DNA from 3 places in the Priestia sp. YIM B13491 genome. Region 3 is predicted to be linked to each of the others. Evidence: riboswitches for the same ligand, from Rfam matches in the RefSeq annotation. Region 3 holds a riboswitch; each other region holds the start of a gene.
The links. Region 3 has a riboswitch for thiamine pyrophosphate ahead of tenA (thiaminase II). Riboswitches for the same ligand answer to the same signal wherever they lie in the genome.
Positions count from the first base shown of each region.

Region 1: linked by a shared signal. The riboswitch ahead of ACFX4E_RS09515 (acetylornithine deacetylase) and the one ahead of tenA (thiaminase II) in region 3 are both predicted to bind thiamine pyrophosphate.
Region 2: linked by a shared signal. The riboswitch ahead of ACFX4E_RS23765 (thiamine phosphate synthase) and the one ahead of tenA (thiaminase II) in region 3 are both predicted to bind thiamine pyrophosphate.

Region 1 covers NZ_JBHZOR010000002.1:680,218-684,527, reverse strand. Annotated here, with positions in the region: gene ACFX4E_RS09525 (PTS transporter subunit EIIC) at 1-277, shown strand, start outside; gene ACFX4E_RS09520 (MupG family TIM beta-alpha barrel fold protein) at 274-1,284, shown strand; TPP riboswitch at 1,504-1,606, shown strand; gene ACFX4E_RS09515 (acetylornithine deacetylase) at 1,721-2,998, shown strand; gene tenA (thiaminase II) at 3,004-3,675, shown strand; gene ACFX4E_RS09505 (ABC transporter ATP-binding protein) at 3,668-4,310, shown strand, end outside.
Region 2 covers NZ_JBHZOR010000009.1:61,081-65,390, forward strand. Annotated here, with positions in the region: gene ACFX4E_RS23750 (thiazole synthase) at 1-504, opposite strand, end outside; gene thiS (sulfur carrier protein ThiS) at 510-713, opposite strand; gene thiO (glycine oxidase ThiO) at 710-1,837, opposite strand; gene ACFX4E_RS23765 (thiamine phosphate synthase) at 1,821-2,444, opposite strand; TPP riboswitch at 2,566-2,666, opposite strand; gene ACFX4E_RS23770 (hypothetical protein) at 2,825-3,040, opposite strand; gene crcB (fluoride efflux transporter CrcB) at 3,088-3,477, opposite strand; gene ACFX4E_RS23780 (fluoride efflux transporter FluC) at 3,478-3,876, opposite strand; gene ACFX4E_RS23785 (amino acid ABC transporter substrate-binding protein) at 4,218-4,310, shown strand, end outside.
Region 3 covers NZ_JBHZOR010000004.1:283,687-287,996, reverse strand. Annotated here, with positions in the region: gene ACFX4E_RS16425 (sodium-dependent transporter) at 1-989, opposite strand, end outside; gene ACFX4E_RS16420 (hypothetical protein) at 1,166-1,348, opposite strand; gene ACFX4E_RS16415 (TspO/MBR family protein) at 1,651-2,397, opposite strand; TPP riboswitch at 2,624-2,721, shown strand; gene tenA (thiaminase II) at 2,816-3,505, shown strand; gene ACFX4E_RS16405 (aldehyde dehydrogenase) at 3,534-4,310, opposite strand, start outside.

The DNA of each region.
Region 1 (4,310 bases), on a different contig from region 3:
GCTTGGAATTGGAGAGCCGCTTATTTTTGGAGTCACACTTCCTTTAGGACGCCCCTTTTTAACCGCTTGTCTTGGAGCTGGAATCGGCGGAGCGTTTCAGGCGCACTTTCATATTGCGACTGTAGCAGTGGGAGTCTCAGGTTTGCCGCTTACGTTTTTAGTTCATGCGCATCAAATTCTTCTTTATTTACTCGGGTTAGTTGTTGCTTACGCAGCCGGCTTTGTTTGTACGTATTTCTTTGGATTCAACGATGAAATGGCGAGAGAGTTTGAATGATTGGCATTTCGTTTTATTTAAATGATAGTGATGCTAAAAAAAGATTAATAGAAGCAAGTGAGTGCGGCGTCACACGTGCATTCACTTCGCTTCACATTCCAGAGGAAAAAGGAGATTTGGCTGAACGGGCAAAAGAACTGCTGTATGTGGCTAGAGATTGTGGAATAAGCGTGTATGCAGACGTATCCAAGCATACGCCGGTTCATTTAGGTATCGAAAGCCTTATGTCGCTATCTTCACTTGGCGTATCTGGTATTAGACTAGACGATGGGTTTAGCACAGCAGAAACTCTTTCGCTTGCGAATGAATTTTATATTGCTGTTAATGCAAGTACGTTATCCAAACAAGAAATTGAAGCACTCTTATGTGCAGGTCTTCATCATCATCAGCTGCTTGCATGGCATAATTTTTATCCTCGACCTGAAACAGGGCTTGAAGAAACGTTTTTTCAACAGCAGACAGATTTATTTAATGAACTTCGTATCCCAGTCTGCGCTTATATTCCCGGGGAAGGCGAAAAGAGAGGCCCTATTTATCAAGGTCTTCCTACTAGAGAAAAAGACCGTAATAGATGCCCTTTTACCTCTGCAGTAGATTTATACGGCTGCGGAGTAGCGGAGGTTTATATTGGAGATCCATGCGCCGGTTCAAGTTTATTAAAGCGTTTGGTTCAATATCAAGAAAGCAGCATTATTCCGCTGCGCATTCGTTCACCTCATATAGAGGGAACGTACAGCGTGCGTCCAGATGTATCAAGAGACGCTCTGCGTTTAGTTGATACACGATCTGTGAAACCAGTGCCGCCATTTCATACAGTCGAGCGCAGAATCGGAGCAATTACAATGGACAATGATGGCTACGGACGTTATAGAGGAGAGGTTCAAATAGCTAAAACGAATTTGCCTGCAAATGCGAATGTGAACGTGATTGGGTATGTGATAGAAGAAGATCATGAGCTGCTTTCGTTAGTGAAACCGGGGCAAAAACTTGAGCTTATTCCTGTCTGAATGGAAAAACGGTGTATTTTTAAAGAAGCCGATAGCTAACTAGTAAGCTTATAAAAGTAAAGAGCACACACTGCTTAAAAAAAGTGTGTGCTTTTTATTTTACTAAAAAGGAAACTATTTTCATTGCTGAATCATGAACCTTTCTATTGAATAAAACGCTTTACTATGATAAAACTATTACAGGTAAACATATGATAATCGTTTAATTTTATAGAGATACAACGCCACTAGGGGTGCTTTCTAAGCTGAGAGAGACGAGAAGTCTTAACCCTTATAACCTGAACTAGGTAATACTAGCGTAGGAAAGAGGTATTGTAATGGATGTTTTGTATGGTATTTCCTTACGAACTCGTTATAATAATTTTTTGTATATAAACAAAAACACTTCTTTCCTGCGAAAGAAGTGTTTTTTTATGCGTAAAGGAAGGTGTCATACATGGAAGAAACAATTGATTTGCTTGTCAAACAGGTAGAGGAGCGCAAAGGGGAGCTAATCCAGTTAGTAAAAACGCTTGTTGCATATAAAACGCCAGCGCCTCCTGCACGAAATTCTCATGAAGCGCAGCGCTACGTAGCGGATTTCCTTAAAAACTGCGGTTTTTCCATCGATATGTGGGATTTATATTGCAACGATCCTATTGTAGTGGGCACGTTAAAAGGGAAAAAATCAGCTGACTATCAAAGCTTAATTATTAACGGGCATATGGATGTAGCTGAGGTACAAGAAAATGAAAAGTGGGAGACAAATCCGTTTGAAGCTGTAGTAAAAGACAACATGATAATCGGACGCGGAGTTGCTGATATGAAAGGCGGCTTGGCAGGAGCATTATTTGCAGTCCAGCTTTTAACAGAAGCAGGAATCGAACTGCCGGGAGACTTGATTTTTGAATCCGTTGTAGGAGAAGAAGTGGGAGAGGCAGGTACGCTGCAATGCTGTCAGAAAGGATATACAGCTGACTTTGCGCTTGTTGCTGATACGAGTGATTTACATATTCAAGGTCAAGGCGGAGTAATCACGGGATGGATTACGATAAAAAGCAGTAAAACCTATCATGACGGTACACGCCGAAGTATGATTCATGCTGGAGGAGGTCTGTTAGCTGCGAGTGCTATTGAGAAGATGGCAAAAGTGATCGGAGGGCTGCAAGAATTGGAGCGCCACTGGGCTGTTACAAAAAGCTATCCAGGATTTTTGCCGGGAACAAATACGATTAATCCAGCAGTAATCGAAGGGGGAAGACATGCTGCTTTTATTGCAGATGAATGCAGGCTGTGGGTCACCGTTCACTATTATCCCAATGAATCATACGACCAAGTATCAAAAGAAGTGGAAGAATACATTTTAGCTATTGCAAAAGCAGATCCATGGTTAAAAGATAACCTGCCAACCTTTGAATGGGGAGGCACATCAATGATTGAAGACAGAGGAGAAATCTTCCCGTCATTAGAAATTGATGAAAATCATGCTGGAGTACAGCTGCTTGCACATACTCATGAACAAATTGAAGGGAAAAAGCCCCCAATCGATGTGTCAACTAGCGTAACAGACGGGGGATGGCTAGCTGATGCGGGGATTCCGGCCGCTATTTATGGTCCGGGAAATTTAGCAAATGCACATGCTGTGAACGAACAATTAGATATAAATCAGCTTGTTCAATATACAAAAGTGATGTTGCAGTTCATTTATACGTGGCTGCATACGCATAAGGAGTGATCATCATGAAATTTAGTGAACGATTATACGAAAAGCTGCAGCCTATTTGGCGTCAAAATCATAATCATCCCTTTGTACAGGGAATGGGAGACGGAACGCTTGAAAAGGAGAAGTTTCGCTTTTACATGATTCAAGATTACCTTTACCTAATTGATTATGCAAAATTATTTGCGGTTGGAGCCATGAAAGCTACTGATGTTCAAACGATGGGGAAATTTGCTGCACTTTTGGATTCTACATTAAACGAAGAAATGAGCCTGCACCGTGAGTATGCCAAGAAATTTGAAATCAGTGAAAAAGAATTAGAAAAAGCGCAGCCATCTCCTACAACGCTTGCATACACACACTATATGCTGCACGTTGGTCAAAGCGGCACATTAGCTGAATTAGTGGCGGCTCTTTTGCCTTGTATGTGGAGCTATTGGGAAATAGGAAAAGAACTCAGTGAAAAGCCTGGAGCTAACAATGAGTTTTATCGTGAGTGGATTGAAATGTACAGCTCAGAAGAATTTGGAGAACTAGCGACATGGTGTATTAATTTATTCGACTCACTTACTGAAGACAAATCAGAAGCGGAGTTAGAAAAGCTCGAAGAAATTTTCTTGAATACAACGCGTTTTGAGTATATGTTCTGGGATATGGCTTATAACGAAGCGATGTGGCCAATTCATGAATAAGTCTGTGTTATCTTTTCAAAACGTCAGTTTTACGTACAAAAACGGTGATCAACCGATTTTAACATCATTAAACTTAGACGTAAAAGAAGGCGAGTTTGTCAGTATCGTTGGAGCGAGCGGTTCTGGGAAAAGTACGTTGTTTCGTCTCATTACAGGCCTTGAACAGCAGAGTGAAGGCGATATCGTGATTAACGGACAGTCTTATGAAAAACGGCTTGGAAAAGTAGGCTACATGCCGCAGCAAGATTTGCTTCTTCCGTGGCGCACGATTTTAGACAATGCAGCTCTGCCGCTTGAGCTTCACAATGTGTCAAAAGCAAGTGCTCATAGGCAAGTATCTCAGCTGCTCGAAGAGTTTGGTTTAAAAGGGTATGAAAATCGTTTTCCAAGTGATTTATCCGGAGGGATGAAGCAGCGTGTTTCTTTTCTGCGAACGGTATTAAGCGGTTCTAACGTACTGCTTTTAGATGAGCCTTTTAGTGCGCTTGATGCCATTACGCGTTTATCAATGCAGGAATGGCTGCTTGAACAATGGCAAAAGCGTAAACATAGCATCTTATTTATCACTCATGACGTAAACGAAGCCCTGTTTTTATCAGATCGTATTTTTATCTTTTCAGACAAGCCGGTAAGTC
Region 2 (4,310 bases), on a different contig from region 3:
CATGTTCAACGGATTAATAATACCTTGACCTGAACCGATAGGCGAAGCTCCTGGCATAATGGCATGTACGCCTAACTCCTCTAAACGACGCGCAAGTAAAACATCATCTGATGTGTAAGGTAAAACGGTAAAGCCCTCTTTTAACAGTTCTTCACTGGCTTTTAATGTTTCAACTGGATCAGGAAGCAGCGTTTTATCACATCCAATTACTTCTACTTTCACCATGTCACAAAGTCCAGAAGCCTTTGCTAATTTAGCAATACGTACGGCCTCTTCTGCATTTTTTGCTCCAGCAGTGTTAGGCAAAAGAGTGAAACGCTTCACATCAAGCGCTTCTAATAAATTAGGCTGATTTTGATCAAAAATATCCATTCGTCTAACAGCAAATGTTAAAATTTCGGTCTCCGACTCTTCTACCGCTTGACGCTGAGTCGTAAAGTCTGGAAATTTCCCTGTTCCTAATAATAAACGTGAATTAAATGTATATTGTCCAATTTTTAACATACTCTTCATCCTCCTCCTACAAATGAAACGACTTCTAATGCATCTCCATCTTTCAAACTTGCATCACTATGTTCTTCTTTTTGTAAAATATTCTTGTTTAGCTCAACAATTACCACTCGTTCATGCAGGTTCTGAGCCTGCAACAAGTGCTGAACCGTTTCAATTTCATCTCCAACAGTAACGGTCTTACCATTAATGATTAGATTCAATGAACTCCCTCCATTACTCTAGTTAGCTGAAATGATGTAAAAAATGAATGATTCGGCTTTTTCCCTAACAAAGCATCAGCCATAATTTTTCCAGTTGCAGCACTTAATAAAATACCATTTCGGTAGTGGCCAAACGCCATGTGTAGATTCGCTATTTCAGGATGCTCTCCTAAATAAGGCCAGCCATCATTTGTTTGTGGACGAAGACCTGCCCATGCTTTTTCAAATGTAGCATCTTTAATAGCCGGCAGAAGCGCAGAAGCTTTATTCAGCAAAAATTGAATACCTTGTGCAGAAACCGTCTTGGTAAAATCATGCTGTAGCTTAGTTGCCCCTATTACGATTCTTCCACCAGTCTTTGGCACTAAGTAAAAACCTTCATCTAAAAAAATCGTTTTAGAAAGCAGTGGCTTATGACTTTGCAGAGCAATACACTCCCCTTTTACAGGAAACACCTGACCTAAATGTTCAGAAGAAATAAAGCGTTTAGCCCATGAGCCTGCTGCAATAACTACTTTTTCTCCATAAAAAGAGCCTTTGGACGTCTGTACACCTTTTACCGTTTCATTTTCCATAATAAGAGAATGAACGTCACAGTATTCGAATACATCTGCTCCGTGATACAAGGCTCCATGAGCAAGAGCCTGGGTTAACTTAGCCGGAGCTAGCTGGCCGTCTCCCGGTATTGTAATGGCTCCGTATATGTCTGGAGAAAGCCCGGGTTCTAACAAACGCGCTTCTTTTACATCGATCCATCTTACATGTTCATCCCACCGGTGGTGCTGAGCGGCTTTTTTCTTTAATACGTGTGCATCTTCTTCTGTTACAGCAACTTTTAATAAGCCTTTTTGAATGAGCTCTACGTCGATGGCCGTTTTTTCTTTTAGTTCCTTCACCAGTTCGGGAAACATGCTTCTGCTCTTAATAGCAAGGTCTAAAAGAGGACCTTCTTCATCAATTTCAGCTTGAGCACCTAAAATACCAGCGGCTGCACTTGAAGCTTCACAACCAATTTGATTGCGTTCAAGAATAGCTACTGACGCTCCTTGTTTTGACAAATGATAAGCGATAGAAGAGCTGATTATACCTCCTCCGATTAACAGTACATCATAATGCTGCTTCATTTTCTCCACCTCCAGATGTCCATATATGAGAATATTGTTTAATCGCTTTAAGGGGATCTTGCGCAAGCATGACACCAGACATCACAGCTATACCGTGTGCTCCTGTTTGCAGCACCTCTTTGGCATTTACAGGTGTAATTCCTCCAATGGCAATAACCGGTATCTGCACAGCATCTACTACTTCTTTTAGCGCTGCTATCCCTCGACTTCTTAATCCTTTTTTTGAATGTGTTGAATAAATATGTCCGTATAGAATGTAGTGAGCACCATCTTTTTCAGCTTCTAAAGCCTCTTCCACAGAGTGAACTGACTTTCCGACCATGAGAGAAGGAAATGCGTCTATAACAAACGAAACGTCTAAACTATGATAGGCAAGCTGTACGCCTTTTGCTTTTAAAGCATGCGCTACATCAACTCGATCGTTCACAATAATTTTAGAGCAACAAAATGGCAGGCTTTCTAGTAAACATTGAATCTGCTTTGCCGTTTTTTCTTTTTCTCTAATATGAACGGCGCCCGCAAAAGGCGCGATAGCTGTTAAAATTTTTTGAAGCTCTTCGATTGGCTGCTTATCTGTTGTAATGACATGAAATTTAGGAATATCCACATGATCGAAACCTTTCCATTCAGAATAAAGAGAAATTTCAATCACTTCATCTTGTGTAGAGGGCTTTATTACATACAAAAAACCACTCTACAACGTAGAGTGGTTAGCATGCATCTTTATGTAAACATGATCGCCACTTCCCTACGCTGGTCCAAACCAGATCAGGTTCAAAGGGTCCGAAATACATTCGTCTCAGCTTCAAAAGCTCCCCTAGTGATTGCTATTTATTGATTTTGTTTTCGTACTTAAAATTATAACACAACTAGATGTAAATACAATATCCCTTTATGCTCTTACGGCTCTCTTCCTTTTATAGAGGTATCTTTTAGGCTTCTTTACTAAGAGGCTCGGCGCACCGCATCATTCTGCTTTTTATATGGTTAGTAATCGGTATAGTCGTCGAATTCTTCTTTGTCTTTTTCCTTTTTCCGATCCCATATAAACAGCAGGAGTAACATAATAAAAGTTAGAATATAAAAACCGTAAAAAATAAATGCTGCCACAACATTTATAAATAAAAATAAAAAACCGATGATCTGACCTGCAACAGCTACAATCAACAAAATGTATTTCCAAACTTCTGCTTTTCTATCCATTCTCTACTTCTCCGTCTTTTTGTTTTTCCCTACTAGAAACGTTCTCTTTACTTAAATAAAAACGTCCCTGCCAGTAAACCGACTGTAAATAAACCAACTGTTCCAAATGCTGAAATCCCCACGTACGCCAACATTTTTCGATAAGATTTTTCTCGAATTAACTGTACGGTTTCCACACTAAACGTTGAAAAAGTGGTAAAGGCACCAAAAAACCCAATGCCAATCATTAAAAATATTGAATCATCATAAGCATGACTCGGAACCTTTCCATAATAACTACCGTAAAAAAGACCAAGTCCAAACGCACCGAGCAAGTTTACAAACAGCATTGATACTGGAAAAGGAGGGTTTGAAACTGTTTTTGTAACTTTTAAACCCAAAAGATAACGGCATATTCCTCCAGCTGCCCCGCCAAGTGCCAAGCTCACTATGCTCATTTACTTCACCTCATGTACTTTCACTAAATTTTTTCCTGCCGCTTCACCGCATAGATAGCCTGCTAAAGCAAGAAAGATTCCACCTACTAAAGAGACAAATACATAAATTGCTCCACCAAATAAATGGTGCTGAGTGAGAGAAATGACATCTCCTGCAAACGTTGAATACGTTGTAAAACCGCCGCATACGCCAACTCCTAGTCCAAGCTTTATCCATTCTTTTGGCTTTTTCCACACAAAAAATCCTGTTAATAGGCCTAGTATGAAGCTTCCTAATAGGTTTTCAATTACCGTTCCTATTGGATAGCCCGTATATAATAAGGAAAGATTCAGCAAATAACGTGCATATGTACCAGCGATAGCACCAAAGGCAATTGAGATTAAGTTTATGGCTTTCATCATATCGCTCCGTTTCATAAATTCTTCTTTAAGTGTACCATAAGGAATTTATTTCTACCTTAACATTTAACTATATGTTTATTGCACCAAAAGTCATGAAAAAATGAAAGAGAAAATCGTCGCATGAAACTTCCTTTTTACTCCTCAAATCTCCCTTAAAAATCCACTAAATCCAAATTTTAAAATCTTTCTGTATCCTTATGACAAACCGTGTATAGAAGGTATATTTCCCTTATTTTAAGTCACATTAATCGTATAAGTTTTTTTTGTTGACTTTTGCTGTGTTCTTGTTTAGTATCACAGAGTATCATTTCCTATCAGAATACTAGGGGGTTTAGAAAATGAAGAAATTTGCTGCACTTTTGTCGCTACTATTAGCTTTCACAGTTGTGCTTGCCGCATGCGGTTCTAGCTCAAAAAATGAAGCAAACAAT
Region 3 (4,310 bases):
TCTTTGGTTAAAGCAGCTACGATAATTTCCAGAAGTGAAAAAGCAGACGTAAGCGTAGCAAATAGAAATAAAATTAAAAACAGTGCTAAAAAGACGGTACCAAACGGCATTTTCTCAAATACTGTTGGCAAGACCACAAACAAAAGTCCAGGTCCTTCAGTTGGCTTTAATCCAAACGAAAAAACGGCTGGAAAAATAGCCAAGCCCGCCAGCAGCGAAACAAACAAGTTCAAAATAGCAATAGTGCCAGCTGAACGCGTCAAGCTTACTTTTTTCCCTAAATAAGAGCTATATGTCACCATGCAGGATAATCCCACGCAAAGCGAGAAAAACGACTGACCGAGCGCATAGAGAACAGATGACCCTGTAATGGCTGAAAAATCCGGTTTTAAAAAGAACTTTACTCCGTCCATTGCTCCGTCTAATGTTAGAGAACGCACCACGATAATGATAAAACAAATAAATAACAGCGGCATCATGTATTTATTAGCACGCTCTATTCCTTTTTGTACGCCTTTTGAAATAACAAACACTGTAATTAATAAAAACAGCGCCTGTGCACCTAATACTACATAAGGTTGGCTAATGACGGCATTGAACAACGCGCCGTACTCTTTTCCGCTTAGCATACCGGTTACACTCATAATCGTATATAAAATCACCCAGCCGCCAACGACGCTGTAAAAGGAAAGCAAAACGACACAGCTTAGTACTCCCAGCCTGCCAATCCATACCCAAGCGGATTTTGGAGCAATTGCCTTATAAGCACTAATCGCTTCTTTTCCCGTATGTCTTCCAATGATAAATTCTGCCAACAGAAGCGGCAATCCAATAAAAATCGTAAATAAAATAAACAACGCAAAAAATGCTCCACCGCCACTGGTTCCCGTTACGTATGGAAACTTCCATATCGCTCCTAGACCAATTGCTGCCCCAGCAGATGCTAAAATAAAACCGAGGCGTGAAGACCACTGATTTCCTTTACTCATATAATGTTACTCTCTCCTCTTCTAAACTCAAAACTCACCTGATTAGTACTGTACCATAAATGCAGAAGAAAATCATTCCCGTTTTACTTTTTTCTATAAAACGATATCTATATAGAATAGAAAAAATGAAGAAGCAGCTGCTTCTTCATTTTAAGGTCGGTGTTTCTATTCAAAATTTATTCTCTGTACGATGATTCATCTCCACGGTAGGCTTCTTGATTTGAAATTTCTTCAATATGCATATGCCCTTCTCTCTCTAAACGAAGGACCGTACGCTCTGCATCTTCATAGCTCTCGCACGTCACTTGTTTATATTCCATATCATCTTTATCTGTGTAAGCGACTAAATATGTTTCCATTTTAACTCCTCCTATATAACCTGTATGTAACGTATGTTGCCTTTTTCGTTTATTTCTAAACATATAGGCTCCAAACATAAAGCCTAGCATACTATAATAGCGGAACTTCAATTTAAAAAAGTTGAATTTTTCATTATGCACCGATGCAACATGGAGGTTACACTTATGACATTTATTTTATCATTCGTACCAATTGTTGTTCCTTTTGGTATTTTAATTAGCTTAATTGCTTTTACAGCTGCTTTTTTACAATCAAAAGAGCATCATAAAAAGCTCTAGCTTACAAAAGCTAGAGCTTCTTTTTAAAAACGTCTATAGCGTTTAATCAGTCCCACAATAATGGCAATTGCTAATAAAACAATCGAAATAATGACAGTCATGACAATTGGCTGATTTCCACTTTGCTTCACTGCAATGGCAATATAAGCCCAAATAAAAACAAGCGGATAAACAGCGTCTCGGTTTTTTAATGTAAACATGATGCCCAGCACAGCTCCTACCAGCAGCATAATAATCGTCCATGCTAACTCGTTTAAGCCAAGCAAGTGCTGTATTCCATTTGCTTGAAATACGACAAACACATTGACAATAGTCGCAACAGAAATCCATCCAAGATAAAGCGAAATTGGCAGACGCATAAACCATGTCGTCATTCGAGAATGCTGAATAATGGAATACACAATCATTAATGTGCCTAGAATAAAGAGCATAACTAAAAGGGATAACTTATAGTAATCGTTTTGGAAAATAAAGATCCACGCACTATTTAACAAACAGTTTAGAAAAAACCAAATGCCGATACGTGCATATATTTCCTTTTGATCTTCTCTTGCAAAAAATTGGCGTATAACCCAAATGGTTAATAATAAATAAATAACGCCCCAGATAGCAAAGGCATAACCAGCTGGTGTAAACAACGTAGGAACTTGCGCAGAAGCTTCTCCCGTTGTTTTGCCTCCTATTGGAATAGCATTTGCTAAATAATTCACAAGCAGTGTAATAGCCAAGCCTATTGCATTTAATATAGCATACAAACGAAATTTCGCCATTTTGTTCTCTCCTTTCTTCTATTTATATGGGAGTGTTTCGGAGACGAAAACGGCTCTTCCCTTCATTAATACCTCTTCTTCCCTAAAAATATGCATTTTTAAACAAAAATGATTAAAAATAGCTTTAAGAAGCTTCCTCTTTAAAAAATAAAAACGGTTAGCGCACATTTCCCTATAACTCTTTCTATTTTTCAGAATATATGGTAAGTTAAACTTAGATTAATAGGAAGTCCACTAGGGGTGCCACCGGCTGAGACAAGTTTTCTTGATCCCTTTGAACCTGATCTGGCTCATACCAGCGTAGGAAAGTGGCAATGTTCAGTTTTTACTGTCCTTTGCCACTCCGTTTATAAACGGAGTGTTTTTTATTTCCTTTATGTGCTTGTTTGTGACTTCCTCATATTAAAGGAGGATTTTGATGTCATTTTCATCTCAATTAAGACAAGAAGCAAACTATATTTACGAAGCCATTTTTAACCATCCTTTTATTAAAGGAATTGCTGAAGGAAACGTGCCAAAAGAAGCGCTTATTCACTACGTTTCTCAAGATTATGAATACTTAACAGCATTTGTTCGCATTTACGGCGCTGCTTTAACAAAATGCCGCACGCGTACCGAAATGGAAGCCTTTAATGCCGGCATTTCTACGGTATTACATAGTGAAGTACACCCTCACAATAATTTTTGTGAAGTAGCAGGCGTACGTTATGAAGACCTTCACACTGAGACGCTTTCACCGACGGCCAGCCACTACATTAACCATATGACAAGTGTTGCGCATACAGGCAGCTTAGCAGAAATCATTGCAGTGCTTCTTCCATGTCCATGGACGTACGTTGAAATTGGCCAGCGCATTACAGAACAAGTAAATCCATCTCCTTCTCATCCTTTTTATGAATGGATTCAGTTTTATAATAATGAAGAAATGAATGGCACAACACAATGGTTTTGTAACAAGCTTGATGAACTCGCCGAACAAGCGACTGAAGAAGAACGTAACCGTATGAAAGATCACTTCATCAAAAGCTGTGAACTGGAGTATTTATTTTGGGAAATGGCATATACCCAAGAAAAATGGCCGCTTTCTCAGCTTTCCCTTTCAAAATAACGAAAAAGCCTCCTATCAGGAGGCTCTTTTATTTCAATAGTTTTTTGATCATTTTCAAGCTTTGTTTTTCCGAAGGATAGCGGAATGACAAATCAAACTTGGTTGTTTGAGACAGCATGCTTTTAAAATGAGTGAATGTCTGAAAGCTGTCTTTTCCATGATATTGACCCGTGCCGCTTTCTCCCACTCCGCCAAACGGCAAATATGATGTAGCGATATGCATAAGCGTATCGTTTATACAGCCTCCTCCAAATGAAAGGCGCTCCGTTATGACGTTTTGCACATCTTCACTTTCTGTAAATAAGTAAAGAGCTAACGGCTTAGCTTTTTCTTGAACTTTATGAATGACTTCGTCTAGTGTTTCATATTCAATCATAGGAAGAATAGGCCCAAAGATTTCTTCTTGCATAACGTCTGATGTCCAGCTTACTTCACTTAACACCGTAGGTTCTATTGTTAGCGTGTCCTTATTGTACCCGCCTCCAACTATAGCATTTCCGTCTTTTAAAAACTCAACTAGCCGAGTAAAATGACGCTCACTGACAATACGGCCGTAGCGGTCGCTTTCAAGTGGATTACTACCGTAAAATTGAGAAATTGCTTCGCGAAGTTTCTCTACAAGCGGCGCTTTCACTTTTTTATGCACGAGCAAATAATCAGGAGCAACGCACGTCTGGCCTGCATTCATCCCTTTACCAAACATAATTCGCTTCGCTGCAAGATCTAGGTTTGCGTCTTCATGTACAATGCACGGACTTTTTCCGCCTAGCTCAAGCGTGACGGGGATAAGCTGCTTCCCTGCTTC